3 regions of the Streptomyces sp. NPDC047130 genome follow, and region 3 is predicted to be linked to each of the others. Evidence: riboswitches for the same ligand, from Rfam matches in the RefSeq annotation. Region 3 holds a riboswitch; each other region holds the start of a gene.

What was found. A riboswitch is a leader RNA that binds a small molecule or an ion and turns the genes downstream of it on or off. The one in region 3 is predicted to bind cyclic di-AMP.
Positions count from the first base shown of each region.
Region 1: linked by a shared signal. The riboswitch ahead of ABZ836_RS24540 (M23 family metallopeptidase) and the one ahead of ABZ836_RS27580 (transglycosylase family protein) in region 3 are both predicted to bind cyclic di-AMP.
Region 2: linked by a shared signal. The riboswitch ahead of ABZ836_RS16730 (LysM peptidoglycan-binding domain-containing M23 family metallopeptidase) and the one ahead of ABZ836_RS27580 (transglycosylase family protein) in region 3 are both predicted to bind cyclic di-AMP.

Region 1 covers NZ_JBEYUK010000025.1:8,707-15,166, forward strand. Annotated here, with positions in the region: gene ABZ836_RS24520 (DNA topoisomerase IV subunit A) at 1-938, opposite strand, end outside; gene ABZ836_RS24525 (hypothetical protein) at 1,071-1,517, opposite strand; gene ABZ836_RS24530 (pitrilysin family protein) at 1,783-3,138, shown strand; gene ABZ836_RS24535 (pitrilysin family protein) at 3,135-4,523, shown strand; cyclic di-AMP (ydaO/yuaA leader) riboswitch at 4,731-4,921, shown strand; gene ABZ836_RS24540 (M23 family metallopeptidase) at 4,935-5,678, shown strand; gene ABZ836_RS24545 (GntR family transcriptional regulator) at 5,870-6,460, shown strand, end outside.
Region 2 covers NZ_JBEYUK010000012.1:65,798-72,257, forward strand. Annotated here, with positions in the region: gene ABZ836_RS16715 (XRE family transcriptional regulator) at 1-262, shown strand, start outside; gene ABZ836_RS16720 (DUF6126 family protein) at 259-384, shown strand; gene ABZ836_RS16725 (tyrosine-protein phosphatase) at 427-1,224, opposite strand; cyclic di-AMP (ydaO/yuaA leader) riboswitch at 1,679-1,833, shown strand; gene ABZ836_RS16730 (LysM peptidoglycan-binding domain-containing M23 family metallopeptidase) at 1,838-2,674, shown strand; gene ABZ836_RS16735 (SGNH/GDSL hydrolase family protein) at 2,944-3,735, shown strand; gene ABZ836_RS16740 (MBL fold metallo-hydrolase) at 4,031-5,182, shown strand; gene ABZ836_RS16745 (aminoglycoside phosphotransferase family protein) at 5,427-6,278, opposite strand.
Region 3 covers NZ_JBEYUK010000033.1:14,673-21,132, reverse strand. Annotated here, with positions in the region: gene ABZ836_RS27590 (cytochrome P450) at 1-724, shown strand, start outside; gene ABZ836_RS27585 (transglycosylase family protein) at 862-2,127, shown strand; cyclic di-AMP (ydaO/yuaA leader) riboswitch at 2,354-2,521, shown strand; gene ABZ836_RS27580 (transglycosylase family protein) at 2,526-3,221, shown strand; gene eno (phosphopyruvate hydratase) at 3,484-4,770, shown strand; gene ABZ836_RS27570 (septum formation initiator family protein) at 4,977-5,444, shown strand; gene ABZ836_RS27565 (DUF501 domain-containing protein) at 5,624-6,238, shown strand; gene ABZ836_RS27560 (Ppx/GppA phosphatase family protein) at 6,235-6,460, shown strand, end outside.

The DNA.
Region 1 (6,460 bases), on a different contig from region 3:
CGCAGGCCGTGCTCGCGGTCGGTGAGGTCCTTGACGTCGGCGATGCCCTGGACCTTCTTGGAGCCGACCAGGTCCTTGATCTTGGCGATCACCTTCTCGGGCCCGACGGAGAAGGGGAGTTCGGTGACGACCAGGCCCTTGCGGCGGGCGGTGACCTGCTCCACGGCGACCGTGGCGCGGATCTTGAACGTGCCGCGGCCCTTCTCGTAGGCGTCCCGGATGCCGGGGAGCCCGACGATCCGGCCGCCGGTGGGCAGGTCGGGGCCGGGGATGTGCTTCATCAGCGCGTCGAGATCCGCGTTCGGGTGGCGGATCAGGTGGCGGGCGGCGGCGACGACCTCGCCGAGGTTGTGCGGCGGCATGTTGGTCGCCATGCCGACCGCGATGCCGGAGGCGCCGTTGACCAGCAGGTTCGGGAAGGCGGCGGGCAGCGCGACCGGCTCCCGCTCCTGGCCGTCGTAGTTGGGCTGGAAGTCGACCGTGTTCTCGTCGATCGACTCCGTCATCAGGCTGGTCGCGTCGGCCATCCGGCACTCGGTGTACCGCATGGCTGCCGGCGGGTCGTCGTTGCCCAGGGAGCCGAAGTTGCCGTGGCCGTCGACCAGCGGGACCCGCATGGAGAACGGCTGGGCGAGGCGGACCAGGGCGTCGTAGATCGACGTGTCGCCGTGCGGGTGGAGCTTGCCCATGACCTCGCCGACGACGCGGGCGCACTTGACGTAGCCGCGGTCGGGGCGCAGGCCCATCTCGTTCATCTGGTAGACGATGCGCCGGTGCACCGGCTTGAGGCCGTCCCGCGCGTCGGGCAGGGCACGGGAGTAGATGACCGAGTACGCGTACTCGAGGAAGGAGCCCTGCATTTCGTCCACGACGTCGATGTCGAGGATCCGCTCCTCGAAATCGTCGGGCGATGCTGTCTTCGTGCTGCGGCGGGCCATCGCTGCCGGGCTCCTTCACGGTCTTGCGAGCATGAACGGGGGACTGTCGCGCACCATTGTGGCCCTCGCCGCCGACAGCGCGGACCGCGCCCCCCGCCGGTGACCGCGCGGCGAGCGGGGGGCGCGGGTGATTCAGTTCCGGCGCAGGGTGTCGATCATGCCACCCCATTCGGGCCCGTCCCACGCGATGGAGACGGCGGATCCGTCCGACTTGACCTTCAGGGTGCCCTCGGTGCGCCCGGGGTCCGGCTTCGCGCAGTCCAGGGTGATCCGCGGCTTCTCGGTGTTGACGCCCTCCAGGGTGCCGGCGCAGGCCAGCTCGCCGGTGGTGGCGACCTCGGTCCCGGTGATCTCGAGGGTCTTGATGGGGCTGTCGTTGACGGTGCGCCAGGTGCCGTCGATCCCCTTCTCCGCGGGCGCGGGCTGCGAGGACTCCTCGGCCCGCGGGGACTCCTCGGCCCGCGCGGAGGACGCGGCGCTCCCGCCCTTCGCCGCCTCGTCGCCGCCGGAGCCTCCGCATCCGGTGAGCAGCACGGCGCCCGTTACCAGGGCGGCGGTGACGGTCAGGGCCTTGCGCATCGGAACGTCCTTTCCTGTCCCGCGGCGGGGACGTCAGGTCGGTGGGCGCCGACCATCCCAGCACATCCCCGCGCCCGGGAGGGAGCGGGGTCCGGGCCCCGGGGGCGGAGCGCGTCCCCGGATCGGGCGGCAAAGTGCCGTACCGGGAACCGGGCGGTACCCCGCCACGGTTGCATACAGTGACAGGCAGTTCGCGTGCTCAGCGTGCTCAGCGTTCTCAAATGTTCAACGTTCTCAATGTTCAACCGCGATCGAAGGGACGTACATGCCCATGGGTCACACGGCCACAGCCGAGGCAGGCTCAGGAGGCCTCACCGCTACCGAGCACCGCCTCGCCAACGGGCTCCGCGTGGTGCTGTCGGAGGACCACCTGACCCCGGTCGCCGCGGTGTGCCTCTGGTACGACGTCGGCTCCCGGCACGAGGTCCGGGGCCGCACCGGCCTCGCCCACCTCTTCGAGCACCTGATGTTCCAGGGCTCGGCCCAGGTGAAGGGCAACGGGCACTTCGAACTGGTGCAGGGCGCGGGCGGTTCCCTCAACGGCACCACCAGCTTCGAGCGCACCAACTACTTCGAGACCATGCCGGCCCACCAGCTGGAGCTCGCGCTCTGGCTCGAGGCCGACCGGATGGGCTCCCTGCTCACCGCCCTCGACGACGAGTCGATGGAGAACCAGCGCGACGTCGTCAAGAACGAGCGCCGCCAGCGGTACGACAACGTCCCCTACGGCACGGCGTTCGAGAAGATCTTCGCCCTCGCCTACCCGGAGGGCCACCCGTACCACCACACCCCGATCGGCTCGATGGCCGACCTGGACGCCGCCACCCTGGAGGACGCCCGCGCGTTCTTCCGCACCTACTACGCGCCCAACAACGCGGTGCTGTCGGTGGTCGGCGACATCGACCCGGAGCAGACGCTCGCCTGGGTCGAGAAGTACTTCGGTTCCATCGCCTCCCACGACGGCAAGCCGGCCCCCCGGGACGGCGCGCTGCCCGAGGTCATCGGCGAGGAGATCCGCGAGGTCGTCCGCGAGGAGGTCCCGGCCCGCGCCCTGATGGCCGGCTACCGCCTCCCCGAGGACGGCACCCGCGCCTGCGACGCGGCCGACGTGGCCCTGACCATCCTGGGCTACGGCGAGTCCTCCCGCCTCTACAACCGGCTGGTGCGCCGCGACCGCACCGCGGTGACGGCCGGCTTCGGCCTGTTGCGCCTGGCGGGCGCCCCGTCGCTGGGCTGGCTGGACGTCAAGACCTCCGGGGACGTCGAGGTCCCGGTGATCGAGGCCGCCGTGGACGAGGAGCTCGCGCGGCTCGCCGCCGAGGGCCCCACTCCCGCGGAGATGGAGCGCGCCCAGGCGCAGCTGGAGCGCGAGTGGCTGGACCGGCTCGGCACGGTCGCCGGCCGCGCCGACGAACTCTGCCGCTACGCCGTGCTGTTCGGCGACCCGCAGCTCGCCCTGACCGCCGTCCGCCGCGTCCTGGAGGTGACGCCGGAGGAGGTCAAGGAGGTGGCCAAGGCCCGGCTCCGCCCCGACAACCGCGCGGTGCTGGTGTACGAGCCGATCACCCCGGAGGGCGAGGACGAGGCCGCCACCGACGAGAACGAGGAGGAGGCCAAGTGACCGAGCTGGCCACGATGGAGTTCCACCCGATGCCGCAGGCCGGCGAGCCCAAGCCGTGGGCCTTCCCCGCCCCGGGGCGCGGCGCGCTGGACAACGGCATGACGGTCCTGCACTGCCACCGCCCCGGACAGCAGGTCGTGGCGGTCGAGGTGCTGCTGGACGCGCCGCTCGACGCGGAGCCCGCCGGACTGGACGGCGTCGCCACCATCATGGCGCGCGCCTTCGCGGAGGGCACCGACAAGCACTCCGCGGAGGACTTCGCCGCCGAGCTCGAACGGTGCGGCGCCACGCTGGACATGCACGCCGACCACCCCGGCGTGCGGGTCTCGCTGGAGGTGCCGGTCTCCCGGCTGCCCAAGGCCCTCGGGCTGCTCGCCGACGCGCTGCGGGCCCCCGCGTTCGCCGAGGACGAAGTGTCCCGGCTGGTCCGCAACCGGCTCGACGAGATCCCCCACGAGCTGGCCAACCCGGCCCGCCGCGCCGCCAAGGAGCTCTACAAGGAGCTCTTCCCGGCCGGTTCGCGGATGGCGCGCCCCCGTCAGGGCACCGAGGAGACGGTCGGGAAGATCGACGCGGCCGCCGTGCGCGCCTTCTACGAGCGGCACGTCCGCCCCGCCACCTCGACCGCCGTGGTGGTGGGCGACCTCACCGGCGTCGACCTCGACGCCCTGCTGGCCGAGACCCTCGGCGCGTGGACGGGCTCCCCGGCCGACCCGCACCCGGTGCCCGCGGTGACGGCGGACGACACGGGCCGCGTGGTGATCGTGGACCGCCCGGGCTCGGTGCAGACCCAGCTGCTCATCGGCCGTACCGGTCCGGACCGGCACGACCGCGTGTGGCCGGCCCAGGTGCTCGGCGCCTACTGCCTCGGCGGCACGCTCACCTCCCGGCTGGACAAGGTGCTGCGCGAGGAGAAGGGCTACACCTACGGAGTCCGCTCCTTCGCCCAGGTCCTGCGCTCCGCGCCCGACGGCTCGGGCGCGGCCCTGCTGGCCATCAGCGGCTCGGTGGACACCCCCAACACCGGCCCGGCGCTGCAGGACCTGTGGCAGGTGCTGCGCACGCTGGCCGAGGGCGGCCTCACCGACGCCGAACGCGACACCGCGGTGCAGAACCTGGTGGGCGTCGCCCCGCTGAAGTACGAGACGGCCGCCGCGGTGGCCGGCACCCTGGCCGACCAGGTGGAGCAGCACCTGCCGGACGACTTCCAGGCGACGCTCTATCAGCAGCTCGCCGCCACCGGCACCGTGGAGGCCACGGCGGCCGCGGTGAGCGCCTTCCCGGTGGACCGCCTGGTCACGGTCCTCGTCGGCGACGCCGCGCAGATCGCCGGCCCGGTCCGCGACCTGGGCATCGGCGAGGTGACGGTGGTCGGCGCGGAGTAACCGCCCGTACAAGCCGGTTCGGGCCCCGGTGACCCATCCGGTCGCCGGGGCCCGTTTCGTCCCGGACAACATGCGTTGCGTAGGGAAGCGTCCGGTTTGCCCTGTGGGATGCGCTACAAAAGCCTTGATCCGTTTGTGATCCGAATGATCACGCCATTAGCTTCGGTCCGGCTGTCCGCCACACTTGTGCGCCGCGCCCGCGGCGCCGGGCAGTCATCGCCTAATCCCCGTACGGCGCGAGCCAGGGGAGCCGGGGACCCACAAGCGGCATCCCCTGGGGTGAATCGGGTGCCTTCCGCACGGCGCGCGCACAGCGTGCGCACGGTGGGAGAAGCCCGTAGGAGACCTTCCTGCTCCGAACCCGACAGCTAACCCGGCCGGCGAGAGGGAAGGAAAGGACTCAGCCACTTCATGGCGTTCAACTGCGCCTCCGGCAGGCACCGCCGTCCCGGCCGGACCAGCCGTACCACCGCCGGCCTGGCAGGCCTCGCCGCTCTCACCACCACCGGCGTCGTCGGCACCCTGGCCACTCCCGCCTCCGCCGCCGAGACGTCCGTCAACGAGACCACCGGCCTGCTGCCCGTCGTCACCATCGGCGACCGGGTGGCCGACCAGATCGACGAGCAGGCCGAGGCCCAGGAGCGGGCGGCCGCCGAGAAGGCCGCCATCGCGAAGGCCCGCGAGGAGCGCGAGGAGGCCGAGCGCCGCGCCGCCCGCGAGGCCGAGCGCGAGCGCCTGCGCCGCCTCACCATGTTCGTCAGCCCCATCGCCGGCTCCTACGTCTCCACCGGTTACCAGGCCGGCGGCGCCGTCTGGTCCTCCGGCAGCCACACCGGCGTCGACTTCCACGCCGCCGCCGGCACCCCGGTCCGCTCGGTGGGCCGCGGCACCGTGGTCGAGGCCGGCTGGGGCGGCAGCTACGGGTACCAGGTCGTCATCAAGATGCACGACGGCACCTACACCCAGTACGGCCACCTCTCCTCGGTCAGCGTCACCCCCGGCCAGGCCGTGACCCCCGGCGCGCACATCGGCCGCTCCGGCGCCACCGGCAACGTCACCGGGCCGCACCTCCACTTCGAGGCGCGGATGACCGCCGAGTACGGCAGCGACATCGACCCGGTCGCCTACCTCCGGTCCCACGGCGTGAACCTCTGACGCCACCCGCACACGCGAAAGCCCCCGCCCGGTTTCCCGGGCGGGGGCTTTTCGTCGTTCCGGAAGGATTCCGGGCGCACCGGACGCACCGGGCGGGCCACGGCCAAAAATTCCCCGTCCGCGGGGCCTTCCCGTCGGAAATCGCCGTCGATTGCCTTAGAGTCAATTCATTCATCGAGGCGGAGGTCGGCATGCGTATTCCCGCGCATTCGGTATGCACGGCGATCCGGGACGACATCGTCGCAGGCGTCCACGAGCGGGGAAGCCGGCTGACCGAGGAACTGCTCGCCCGGCGCTACGGGGTCTCCCGGGTCCCGGTCCGCGAGGCGCTGCGCACCCTGGAGGCGGAGGGCTTCGTGGTCACCCGGCGCCATGCCGGGGCCTGTGTGGCCGAGCCGACCGAGCAGGAGGCCGCGGACCTGCTGGAGATGCGGCTGCTGCTGGAGCCGCTGGGCGCCGCCCGGGCCGCGCAGCGCCGCACCGAGGCCCACCTGAAAGTCCTCCGTGGCCTGGTCAGGCTGGGGCAGGAGCGGGCGCGGCGGGGCTACGGCGAGGACCTGCGATCCCTGGGGGGCTGGTTCCACGAGACGCTCGCACAGGCCTGCGGCAGCGGCGCCCTGACCTCGTCCCTCACTCAGCTCCGGCACAAGATCGCCTGGATGTACTCGGTGGACCCGCTGCCGGCGCCCACCGAGACCTGGGCCGAGCACGGCGCCATCGTCGACGCCGTGGCCCGCGGGGACGGCGAGCGGGCCCGGCAGACGACCGCCCTGCACACCGAA
Region 2 (6,460 bases), on a different contig from region 3:
GGTCCGCGTCCATCCCGGCGAGGAGTGGCTGCACGTCCTCACCGGGCGGCTCCGCCTGCACCTGGGGGACACGTCCCACCTGCTGGGGCCGGGTGACAGCGCCCACTTCGACTCGCTGACCCCGCACCGCCTGGCCGCCGAGAGCTCCGACGGCGCCGGGCTCCTGTTCGTCCACACCCTGTTGCAGAGCCCCACGGCCGCGCTGTGCCTCGGACCCGAGGCGACCGCGGGCCACCCGACCCCGTCCGGAGGGACGTCGTGAAGAACATCGAGGACAAGCTCCCCCGCGCCCTGTGGATCCGCCTCTTCGTCTACATCGTGGCGGGCCACCTCTTCGCCGGCTTCATCTGGCTGCTCTTCGAGGCGGGCGCCCGCGCCAACTGAGCGGGGGAGGGGCGGGGCGGCCGGGCCCGCCCCTCCGCGCGGTCAGTCGAGCAGCCGCTCGCGCAGCCGCGCCCGCAGCTCCGGCGTGACCCCGAGACCCTCCGTGAGGTAGGCGTCGACGCCGCCCCAGGTCTCCTCGATGGTCTCGAAGGCCGCCCCCAGGTACTCCTGCCGGGCGTCGAACAGCGGGCTCAGCAGTTCGGTGATCTCCGGCGTGTACGGGTCCGAGGACTCGCCGCCCCGGTGCAGCTTGTAGCGCCGGTGCTTGGCCCCCGACTTCAGGTAGTCCTCCGTGACGGCGTCCCGCTCCACGCCCACGGCCAGCAGCGTGATCGCGATCGACAGGCCCGCCCGGTCCTTGCCGGCCGAGCAGTGCATCAGCGCCGGCATGCTGTCCTCGGCGAGGGAGCGCAGCACCCGGGAGTGCTCGTCGGTACGGGTGAGGATGGTCGCCCGGTAGGAGGCGATCATGCGCTGCTCCGCCCGGCCGTCGCCCAGCAGGGGGCGCAGCTCGTCGACGCCGCCGCGGCGGACCCGCTTCCAGAACTCGGCGCCGTCGGCGGGGTCGGACAGCGGCAGCCGGACCTCGCGGACCCCCGGCAGCGTGACGTCGGGGCCCTCCAGGCGCCGGTCGGCGTCGTTGCGGAAGTCGAAGACCGTGTGCAGGTTCAGGGAGGCGAGGAACGCGGCGTCCTCGGCGGTGGCGCTCGCCAGGTGGCCGCTGCGGAACAGCACGCCGTTCCTCACCTTGCGGCCGTCCGTGGTGGGCATGCCGCCCACATCCCGGAAGTTCCGCACTCCGGCGAGCTGGGGCTCGGTCGACGGGACCTGCTGCGTCACGGGTGGCTCCTCCCACTTGGCCCCGTCGGCCGCGGCAACCGACGGGTGCGTCCTGACGATACGACACGGCTCCGCGGGACCAGGAGGGTGCCGTCGCCCGGACGTCGCGCGAACCGGTGGGTGCAAAAGTCGCATCACGGACATAACGCACCAAGGAGTACTTGTCCGCTTATGGGTCAACTTGCCCCGAGGAGGCGGAGTGTGGGCGGACCGGCGCGTGAGCAGCCTCATACCGGTGACCGAGCGTCGTCGGGGTCCGAGGTGCAACTCCCGTGCCCGCGGCGGGAGATGTGGTCCCCGTGGCGACTCTGTGTGACCGTTTTGCCCTCAAGCGATCACAAAGAATGCACGTTCGTGGAAATCCCGCGCTTGTCCGCTTGCGTGCCGGTCGCATACGTTCACGATCCGATCCGGGCGGACGCCGAATCCTGCCGCCGACCGGATCCCTCACACTCACCCGAGTAACCCGAGTACGGCAGGAGCGGGGGACCCACAGGTACGCGCCTGTTCCGGTCTCCGGAACGGGCTAGGGGTAAAGCCGCGCCCAGCGCGGCCGGGCATCTCCAGCCCGCACCCGACAGCTCACCTCGCAGGCGACGGAGAGGACAACGTCATGCCCGCGAAGCGTCACAAGCACCGCCGTCCCACCGGCGTCCAGCGCCTCACCCGCTCCATCGCCGTCGCCGGCACCGGCGCCGTGGCCCTCGGCCTGCCCCTGTTCGGCGCCACCGGCGCCCACGCCGCCGCCCCGGAGCAGGCCGCCCAGAGCCTGCCGGTCGCCGCGAAGAAGACGGCCGCCGAGACCTACACGGTCAAGAAGGGCGACTCGCTGTCGAAGATCGCGGAGAAGAAGAAGGTCTCCGGCGGCTGGAAGCAGCTGTACAAGATCAACCGTGACGTGGTCGGCGACAACCCCCGCCTGATCAAGCCCGGCACCAAGCTGGAGCTCGGCAAGAAGGCCGCCACCCAGCCCGCCAAGGCCAAGGCCGCCGCCCCCGGGACCGCCGCGCCGAAGACGACCGTCGCCGACGCCGCGAACGCCGCCGGCTACACCGCCCCCGCGGACGCCGCCCTCGGCACCGCCTACCGCACCGCGGGCAGCATGTGGTCCAGCGGCTACCACACCGGCGTCGACTTCGCGCTGCCCACCGGCACCCCGCTGAAGTCCGTCGCCGCCGGAACCGTGGTCTCCGCCGGCAACGGCGGCGCCTACGGCAACCAGGTCGTCATCCAGCACCAGGACGGCATGTACTCCCAGTACGCCCACCTGTCGCAGCTGTCCGTCTCCGCCGGACAGACCGTGACCGTCGGCCAGCAGATCGGCCTGTCCGGCGCCACCGGCAACGTCACCGGCCCGCACCTGCACTTCGAGATCCGCACCTCGCCCGACTACGGCTCCGACGTGGACCCGGTCGAGTACCTCCGCTCGCACGGCGTCAGCCTGGGCTGACCCCCCGAGGGCCTCGCGGTTGCGCGCGAACGAGGGCCGTGCCCCCCCGACCGGGGGGCACGGCCCTCGCCGCGTCCCGGCGAGGACGCCCGACGGTCCGCGTCCGGCCCCTGTCGCAACGGCCCACGTTTATTCCGCTGTTGGGAAAGAGTTGACGAGTGGCCTATCTCACCGCCCGTCAACCCCTCCCTACGGTCGCGTAGCTCACATCCGAAGGTGGAGGATGCCTCGATGTGGCAGACGATTCGAAGAATGACAGCAGAACAGTGATGGGGTCGATCGGGTCGTACGTGGCCGTCGGGGACAGCTTCACCGAGGGCGTCGGTGATCCCGGACCGGACGGGACGTTCGTCGGCTGGGCCGACCGCCTCGCGGTGCTCCTCGCCGACCTCCGTCCGGAGGGCGAGTTCGACTACACCAACCTCGCCGTGCGCGGGAAGCTGCTCGACCAGGTCATGGCCGACCAGATCCCCCAGGTCCGCGGGCTCGCCCCCGACCTGGTGTCCATCTGCGCCGGAGGCAACGACATCCTGCGCCCCGGCACCGACCCCGACGAGGTCGCCGAGCGCTTCGAGAAGGCCGTCGCCGAACTCGCCTCGGCGGCCGGCACCGTCCTGGTCGCGACCGGCTTCGACACCCGCGGCGTCCCGGTGCTCAGGCACCTCCGAGGCAAGATCGCCACGTACAACGGGCACGTCCGGGCCATCGCCGACCGCTACGACTGCCGGGTCCTCGACCTGTGGTCGCTGCGCAGCGTCCAGGACCGCCGCGCCTGGGACAGCGACCGGCTGCACCTCTCCGCCGAGGGGCACACCCGGGTCGCCCTCCGCGCCGGCCAGGTCCTCGGCCTCGACGTCCCCGCCGACCCCGAGCAGCCCTGGCCGCCGCTGCCCCAGCGGGGCGTCCTGGAGGTCCGCCTCGACGACGTGCACTGGGCGCGCGAGCACCTGGTGCCGTGGATCGGGCGCCGGCTGCGGGGCGAGTCCTCCGGCGACACCGTCGTCGCCAAGGGCGCGCTGGCCCTGGACAACCTCAAGTCCTGGCTGACCCGCGCCGTCTGAGCCGTGGGCTCCCGCCCCCGCCGAGGCCTTCGCCCGGCGGAGGCCCGGCGGAGGCCTCGGCGGGCGGGAGCGGCACGCCGCGCGTGCGTCCGGTCCCGCCCCCGGTCAACGCCGGGCGGCTCCCCGGCGTCCGTAGGAGCATGAGCAGGAACGTGGACACCCGAACAGGCAGCACGGCTGGAGGCCACCCGTGAGCGACACCGGTTCCCTTTCCCGATCCGTCTCCGCCGCCGGCGCGTCCCTGGTGCGCGGCCTGAGCCCGGAGTCCTTCGGAGCGGAGCCCCGGGGCGAGCGGCTGGCCCGCATTCAGGCGTCGCCCCACTTCGCGGACGGCGTCTTCCGCAACCCGGCCGGACCGGTCCGCACCACACCCGCGCCCGCCTCCCGGGGTGAGCTCGCCAAGGGCTTCCTCGACCGCGAGGCCCGCGCCCTGCGCGCCCCGGCACGGCCCGTGCCCCTGCACCCCACCACCCTCGAGGACCTGGCGACGCCGCCCGCCGACGGGCTGCGCGTCACCTGGCTCGGCCACTCCACGGTGCTGACCGAGATCGACGGCCACCGGGTGCTGTTCGACCCCGTCTGGGGGCGGCGCTGCTCCCCGGTCACCTTCGCGGGCCCCCGGCGGCTGCACCCCGCCCCCGTGCCGCTCGCCGCGCTGGGGCCGGTCGACGTCGTGGTCATCTCGCACGACCACTACGACCACCTCGACATGCCCACCATCAAGGCCCTGGCCGGCACCGACACGCTGTTCGCCGTCCCGCTCGGCGTCGGCGCCCACCTCGAGCACTGGGGCGTCCCCGCGGCCCGCCTGCGCGAACTCGACTGGCACGAGTCCACCCGGGTCGGCGGCATCACCCTCACCGCCACCCCGGCCCGCCACTTCTGCGGCCGGGGCCTGCGCAACACCCAGCACACCCTCTGGGCGTCCTGGTGCGTGGCGGGGGACCGGCACCGCGTCTTCCACAGCGGCGACACCGGCTACTTCGAGGGCTTCCGGGACATCGGCGCGGAGCACGGCCCCTTCGACGTCACCATGATCCAGCTCGGCGCGTACTCCGAGCACTGGCCCAAGAACCACACGGACCGTACGCCGCTGCCGGGCGCCTGGCCGGACATCCACATGTCCCCCGCCCAGGGAGTCCAGGCCCACCTCGACCTGCAGGGCGGCAAGCCGGGCGGAGTGATGCTGCCGATCCACTGGGGCACCTTCAACCTGTCCCTGCACCCGTGGGCGGAACCCGCGGAGTGGGCGAGGGACGTCGCCGAGGAGGTCGGCCAGACGATCGCGTTCCCGGTCCCGGGCCAGCCGTTCGAGCCGGGCGGGGAGCTCCCGACGGACCCGTGGTGGCGCGCGGTTTCCGCGCCGATCGCGCGGCCCTGGCGCCGACGGGTGGCGGCACCCGCGGCCGACTTTCCGGCTGGTGTCGAACCAGTCGGGGAACGCTGAACGGCCAGGGCGTCAAGCGAGGTGCTCGCGCAGGAGCCTCGCGACGGCCGAGCGGGCAGGTACCTCGTCGTCCCAGCCATGTGCCCAGTCGAGGGCTGAGCTCCCTCCGGACTCCGGGAGCAGAGGGTCGGCCCCGTGACGCAGAAGCAGCTCGGCCATGAGCCCGTCCGCGTGCGTGGCCGCAGCGGCAAGCGGCGGCACAGGGGCCTCCGTCGTCGGCGTTCTTCGGCCGGGAGCCGTGGGATCAGTCCCGTCCGCGGCGGGCGAGCGCGGTGCGGACCAGGTCGAGGCCTGCCGCCCGCCAGTGCTCACGGTCCGGCATCCGGTCGTGGCGGCGCCAGCGCCAGGCGGAGAACATCGCCCAGTTGACGGCGCGGCACCGGGCGACCAGGTCGGGGTCGGCCCCCGGGTAGTGCGCCGCGACGTCCTCCGGCACGTGCCCGAGGTCGAACTCGACCGGGCCGCGGCAGCAGGTGACGAGGTCGACGAGGAGCGGCCCTCGCGCCGTGTGGAGGAGGTTGCCGCTGTGCGGCTCGCCGTGCAGCAACCGGTCGGCGGACCGGCCGGGGCCGAGCCCGGCGCCGAGTCGGCCGAGTGTGCCGAGGAGCAGGTCCCGGTCGGGGTCGGCCAGGTCGGGGGACCGCTCCGGGTCGCTCACCTCCGCCAGGGCGGCGGCGACCCGGTCGGTGACGTGCGGCACGGCCAGGCCGTCCAGATCCGCCCTCCGCAGGGCGGCGTGGTGCCGTGCGAGGACGTCCGCGTAGGCGGCCGGCGCGATGCCTCCGGCCACCGGTGCGTAGTAGGTCCAGAACGACAGGACGAAGCCGTCGCGGCGGTGGAGCCGGGGCTCGGTCCGAGGGTCGAGGCCGGCCACCGGGGCCTCGGCGTCCGCGAGGCGACGGGCGACCTCCACCTCGAACGCGCCCTCGGCCGCGTTCGCCGACGGCGCGACCCGGACGAGGGTGTCGCAGGGCAGCAGCCGCAGCGCGACCCGGTCGGAGTCGTGGACGACCACCACATCGTCGGCCCGGAGACCCACGGTTCGGGCCGTCGCCCGCGCGGCCTCGACAGCGCGGCGGAGATCTGCCGGCTCCATCCCACCCTCTCTAACGGCGCGGCCCGTCCCCCGTCCGGTGAGCGGCCGGGCCCTCGCACCAGCCTGCCCGAGCGGGCTCCGCCGTACAACCGGATACGGAGGCCGGCGGCGACCGCGCGGCGACCGGTGGCGATACCCGGCGGTGGTGGTCCGGAGGCCCGTCCACCGGGGCTCGCCCGCCG
Region 3 (6,460 bases):
GGTGAAGAAGATGCGCGGCTACCTCGCCGAACTGATCCACCGCAAGCGCGAGGCGCTGTCCGCGGAACCCGCGCCCGGCGAGGACCTGATCTCCGGCCTGATCCGCGCCTCGGACGAGGGGGAGCACCTCACCGAGAACGAGGCCGCGGCGATGGCGTTCATCCTGCTCTTCGCCGGCTTCGAGACGACCGTGAACCTGATCGGCAACGGCGCCTACGCCCTGCTCACCCACCCCGGGGAGCGCGAGCGGCTCCAGCGGTCGCTGGCGGCGGGCGACGAGAGCCTGCTGGAGACCGGCATCGAGGAACTGCTGCGCTTCGACGGCCCCGTGGAGCTGGCGACCTGGCGGTTCGCCACCGAGCCGCTGACCGTCGGCGGGCAGCGGATCGCGGCGGGCGACCCGGTCCTGGTGGTGCTGGCGGCGGCGGACCGGGACCCGGAGCGGTTCGCCGAACCGGACACCCTGGACCTGTCCCGGCGGGACAACCAGCACCTGGGCTACGGACACGGCATCCACTACTGCCTCGGCGCCCCCCTGGCCCGGCTCGAGGGCCGAACCGCCCTCGCGACCTTGCTCACTCGGCTCCCCGACCTCCAACTGGGCCTGGAGCCCGCCGAGTTGCGATGGAGGGGCGGACTGATCATGCGTGGCCTGCGAACTCTTCCGGTCGAGTTCGCCCCCGAGCAGGGCTCAAGTGGAAGCACGACCTCGACAGTTCCGTGACGTTCGTGTGTTCCTTGCGACATCGAGTTGTGACGAACGTTGATCACCGGCTACGTTCCCGCACAGACGCGACGACCCCTGCGGCGGGATGCCGACCGGGTCGACGCGGCCCCTGTAGTCGACGAAAGGCCACCCGCATGCTCTCCGGAAACGGTCGTCACCGCCGCCCCCGTCAGGCGCCGGCGGTCGTCGTCGCGGCCGGCGTGACCGGTTCCGCACTCGCCCTCCCGCTGTTCGCGGCCTCGAGCGCCGGCGCGGCCGAGGGGGCCACCTGGGACCGGGTCGCCGAATGCGAGAGCGGCGGCGCCTGGAGCGCCGACACCGGCAACGGGTTCTACGGCGGCCTGCAGCTCTCCCAGGACCAGTGGGAGGAGCACGGCGGCCTGTCGTACGCCTCCAAGCCGTCGGAGGCGAGCCGCTCCCAGCAGATCGCGGTGGCCGAGCGGATCCTCGCCGAGCAGGGAGCCACCCCGTGGCTGGCCTGCGGCGCCATGAACGGTCTGCGCGAGGACGGCCCCGCCGCCGAGGTGGACACCGGCGTGGACGCGCTGCGGACCGGCGACGTGACCGGCCCCGGCGCCTTCGACGGCTCGGCCTCCGGCTGGGGTTCCGTCGGCGGCGACCTGGCCGGAACCGGCGAAAGCGGCAAGACCGACAAGAGCGACAGGAGCCGCAACAGCGACAAGTCGGGCGTCGTGGACGGCGAGACCGGTGACGCCCGTGGGCAGGGGCGGTCCGGCGAGGGCGCGAACGGCGCCTCGGACCACGGCTTCCTCCCCGGCTCCGGCTACGGTTCCGCGCAGGGCGGCGGCCTCCTGGACCTCGGCCAGGACCTCGGCCTGGTGGACACCGGCACCGGCAGCCCGGTGATCCCGGACCTGCCCGAGACCGGCGGGGGCCAGAACGGCCAGGACGGCCAGAACGGCGTCGGCGGCGACAGCGGCAAGGACGACAGCGACAAGGGCGGGACCGGCAAGGGCGGCTCCGGCGAGGACGTCCCGGTCCGCGGCGACGGCGGCGAGCAGGACGGCGCCACCGGCGAGGACGCGCCGGACGAGGACGCCCCGCTGTTCGGCGACGGCGACGGTCCCCTCTTCCAGGACGACACCCCGCTCTTCGGCGGGGACACCGCGCAGGAGGAGAGCACCGGTTCCTCCTCCGGCTCCGGCCGCCACCGCGGCCCCAGCGCCGACGAGACCGCCGCGCAGTCCGGCTCCGGCACCTCGGGCCGGCACGCCGCCCCCGCGGACACCTACCAGGTGCGGGCCGGCGACAGCCTGGTCTCCATCGCCAAGTCGGAAGGCGTCAAGGGCGGCTGGCGCGCCCTCTACGAGGAGAACCGCGACCTGATCGGGAAGGACCCGGACCGCCTGGTGTCGGGCATGGTCCTCACCCTCCCGTAGCGGTCGGGACGACGGCAGGAGAAGGGCGAAAGGCGGGCAAAATCGGGGGAGTTACCCGCCTTTTCGTCCTGGAATGTCTGATTCCGGAGAAGTGAGAGATGGGTCTCAGAAGCCCTGATCGTCTTTGAAATCCCGGCATGGGCGTGGCTAACGTCGAACCGCTCGCTCCAGCGGGCCCCGGCGGCCGTCACGCCTAATCCTGCCAACGGCCGTACGGGACATGTCGTCGCGTCATGCGCCGTAGGCAGGAGCGGGGGAACCAGGTAAGTGCCGGCCCGGCGGCCAGACCGCCGGAACGGCTAGGGGTGAAGCCGCGCACCGAGAGGTGTGCGGCCGGGCGACCCTCATAGCCCGAACCCGACAGCTCACCTCGTAGGCGTCGGTGAGGGGATACCTCCATGTCGTTTACCTGCCAGGGCAAGCACCGTCGTCCGTCCAAGGCCAAGCGCGCTCTCGCCGTCGCCGGTCTCACCGGCGCGGTCGTGGCCGCCCCGCTGCTGACGGCGGGCACCGCGTCCGCCGCCACCGAGTCCGAGTGGGACGCCGTCGCCCAGTGCGAGTCGGGCGGCGACTGGTCCATCAACACCGGCAACGGCTTCTACGGCGGTCTGCAGTTCACCAGCCAGACCTGGGCCGGCTTCGGCGGCACCCAGTACGCCGCCCAGGCCAACCAGGCCACCAAGGCCCAGCAGATCGAGATAGCCGAGAAGGTCCTCGCCGAGCAGGGCCCGGGCGCCTGGCCGCACTGCGGCACCGGCCTCTCCAGCACCCCCTACCAGGGCGGCGCCGCCGAGGCCCCCGCCCAGGAGGCCCCGCAGCAGGAGGCTCCCGCCCCCGCGCCGCAGGCCGAGGAGACCCCGGCCCAGCCCGCCAAGGCGGAGAAGCCGAAGAAGCAGGAGAAGGTCACCACGCCCACCGGCGAGAAGGTCCTCAAGGGTGACGGTGAGTACAAGGTCGTCAAGGGCGACTCGCTCAGCCTGATCGCCGAGGAGCACGACATCAAGGGCGGCTGGAAGAAGCTCTTCAAGCTGAACAAGGACGTCGTCGAGGACCCGCGCCTGATCTACCCGGGCCAGATGCTGCACCTGGGCTGACCGGTCCGCCCGTCGCACGAACCTCCCGCCCCCGGGCGCGTCACCACGCGCCCGGGGGCGGGGGCGTTTCCGGCGGATCCGCCTCCAGGGCTTTTTGTTTCGAGCCGGAACAATTAATCTCCTGTTACCCCTCCGTACAGGGGGTGACCGGCTGGCCGATCCCGCCCGGCCGGTTAGGCTCGGTCTCGCAGAGCCACGGAGGCTGTGCACCCCGTGCCGGGCCAGGTGGTCCGGCGCCACCCGCGTCACATCCCAGAAGGAGATGCTCGTGCCGTCCATCGACGTCGTCGTAGCCCGGGAAATCCTGGACTCCCGAGGCAACCCCACGGTCGAGGTCGAGGTCGGCCTCGACGACGGCAGCACGGGTCGTGCCGCCGTCCCGTCCGGCGCCTCCACCGGCGCCTTCGAGGCCGTCGAGCTCCGCGACGGCGACAAGAACCGCTACCTCGGCAAGGGCGTCGAGAAGGCCGTCCTCGCCGTCATCGAGCAGATCGGCCCGGAGCTCGTCGGCTACGACGCCACCGAGCAGCGCCTGATCGACCAGGCGATGTTCGACCTGGACGCCACCGACAACAAGGGCTCGCTCGGCGCCAACGCCATCCTCGGCGTCTCCCTCGCCGTCGCCCACGCCGCCGCCGAGGCCAGCGACCTGCCGCTCTTCCGCTACCTGGGCGGCCCCAACGCGCACCTGCTGCCGGTGCCGATGATGAACATCCTGAACGGCGGCTCGCACGCCGACTCCAACGTGGACATCCAGGAGTTCATGATCGCGCCGATCGGCGCCGAGTCCTTCTCCGAGGCCCTGCGCTGGGGCACCGAGGTCTACCACACGCTGAAGAAGGTGCTGAAGACCAAGGGCCTGTCCACCGGCCTCGGCGACGAGGGCGGCTTCGCCCCGAACCTCGGCTCCAACCGCGAGGCCCTGGACCTGATCCTCGAGGCGATCAAGGAGGCCGGCTACACCCCCGGCCAGCAGGTCGCCCTCGCCCTCGACGTCGCCGCCTCCGAGTTCTACAAGGACGGCAAGTACCTATTCGAGGGCAAGGAGCGCTCCGCCGCCGAGATGACGGAGTACTACGAGGAGCTCGTCGCGGCCTACCCGCTGGTGTCCATCGAGGACCCGCTGTTCGAGGACGACTGGGACGGCTGGAAGGTCATCACCGAGAAGCTGGGCGACAAGGTCCAGCTCGTCGGCGACGACCTCTTCGTCACCAACCCCGAGCGCCTCGGCCGCGGCATCGAGGAGGGCGCCGCCAACGCCCTGCTGGTCAAGGTCAACCAGATCGGCTCCCTGACCGAGACCCTGGACGCCGTCGAGCTGGCCCAGCGCAACGGCTTCAAGTGCATGATGTCCCACCGCTCCGGCGAGACCGAGGACGTCACCATCGCCGACCTCGCCGTCGCCACCAACTGCGGCCAGATCAAGACCGGCGCCCCGGCCCGCTCCGAGCGCGTCGCCAAGTACAACCAGCTGCTGCGCATCGAGGAGATCCTCGACGACGCCGCCGTGTACGCCGGCCGCAGCGCCTTCCCGCGCTTCAAGGGCTGACCTGCCCGACGGCCCCTCGCGTGCCCCCGGAGCCCCGGCTCCGGGGGCACGCCCCTGTCCGCGCCCCACGGCGTCCCGGCGTCACGTACCGTGTGCGGGGAAGGAGCACGCGGGACGGGACAGCACGACGCCGGCCCGCACGGCACACGCCGCACGGCACACGGCACGCACGGCACACGAAACGCCCACGGGGAGGCGCGGAGAAGATGGCGCAGAACCGGGACCGGTTCTCCACGACCACCCGGCTGCGGCTGCTCGGTGAGCAGACCGCCGCCCGCGTCTACCGCTCCCAGACCCGCCGTCAGGCACGCCGCTCCCGGCTCACCGGCCGCGCGGCGCTGCTGGCCCTGGTGCTCTGCACCCTGGTCGTCGCCCTGGCCTACCCGACCCGGCAGTACGTCTCCCAGCGCGCCGAGGTCGCGAAGCTGGAGGAGGAGCGCGACGCCGCCCGCGAGCGGGTGGAGGAGCTGCGCGACCTCAAGGCGCGGTGGAAGGACGACGCCTACGCCGAGCAGCAGATCAGGAAGCGGCTGCACCACCTGCGGCCGGGCGAGAGCGGCTTCACCGTGCGCGGCTCCGCCGCCCCGCGGCGGGACACCGGGCGGCCCGTGGCGGACCGCCCCTGGTACGCCGTCCTCTGGGACGACGTGGACCGGGCCGACGCCGCGGGCTGACCCCGCGGCGCCGACCGGCCGCCCCGGTCGCCGCCGGCGGGGGCGGGTGCCTGAGAGACTGTCCCCCTGCACCACCGTCCCGGAGCCGTCGCACGAGGCCCCGCGGCAGGACTTCCGTCCGCAGCAGAAGACCGCAGCAGAAGATCGCAGCAGCAGACCGAGAGAGACTGATCCCCGGCATGGAAACGCCCCCGCCCTCCACCCCGCGCACCGAGCCCACCGAAGCGGACGTCGAGGCGTTCCAGCTCCAGCTCGGCCGCCCGCCGCGCGGCCTGCGCGCCATCGCGCACCGCTGCCCCTGCGGACAGCCGGACGTCGTGGAGACGGCCCCGCGGCTGCCGGACGGCACGCCCTTCCCGACGACGTACTACCTGACCTGCCCGCGCGCCGCCTCCGCGATCGGCACGCTGGAGGCGGACGGCGTCATGAAGGAGATGACCGAGCGCCTGAGCACCGACGAGGAGCTCGCCGCCGCCTACCGGGCCGCCCACGAGGACTACATCCGCCGCCGCGACGAGATCGAGGTGCTCCAGGGCTTCCCGAGCGCCGGCGGCATGCCGGACCGGGTCAAGTGCCTGCACGTCCTGGTCGCCCACTCCCTGGCGGCCGGACCCGGCGTCAACCCGCTGGGCGACGAGGCCATCGCCATGCTGCCCGAGTGGTGGCGCAAGGGCCCGTGCGTCACGCCGCAGGCGTGCGTCCCGCGGGAGGCGGGCGAGGGCGGCATCGTGGCCACCACCGAGGACGGCTCCGGGTACTTCGCCGCCCGCCCCGTCGAGGAGGAGGGCAAGTGACCCGGGTCGCCGCCGTCGACTGCGGTACGAACTCCATCCGGCTGCTGGTCGCCGACTGCGACCCGGCCACCGGCACGCTGACCGACCTGGACCGGCGGATGACCGTCGTCCGGCTCGGCCAGGGCGTCGACCGCACCGGCCGCCTCGCCCCCGAGGCGCTGGAACGCACCTTCGCCGCCTGCCGCGAGTACGCGGCGGTGATCGAGAAGCACGGCGCCGAGC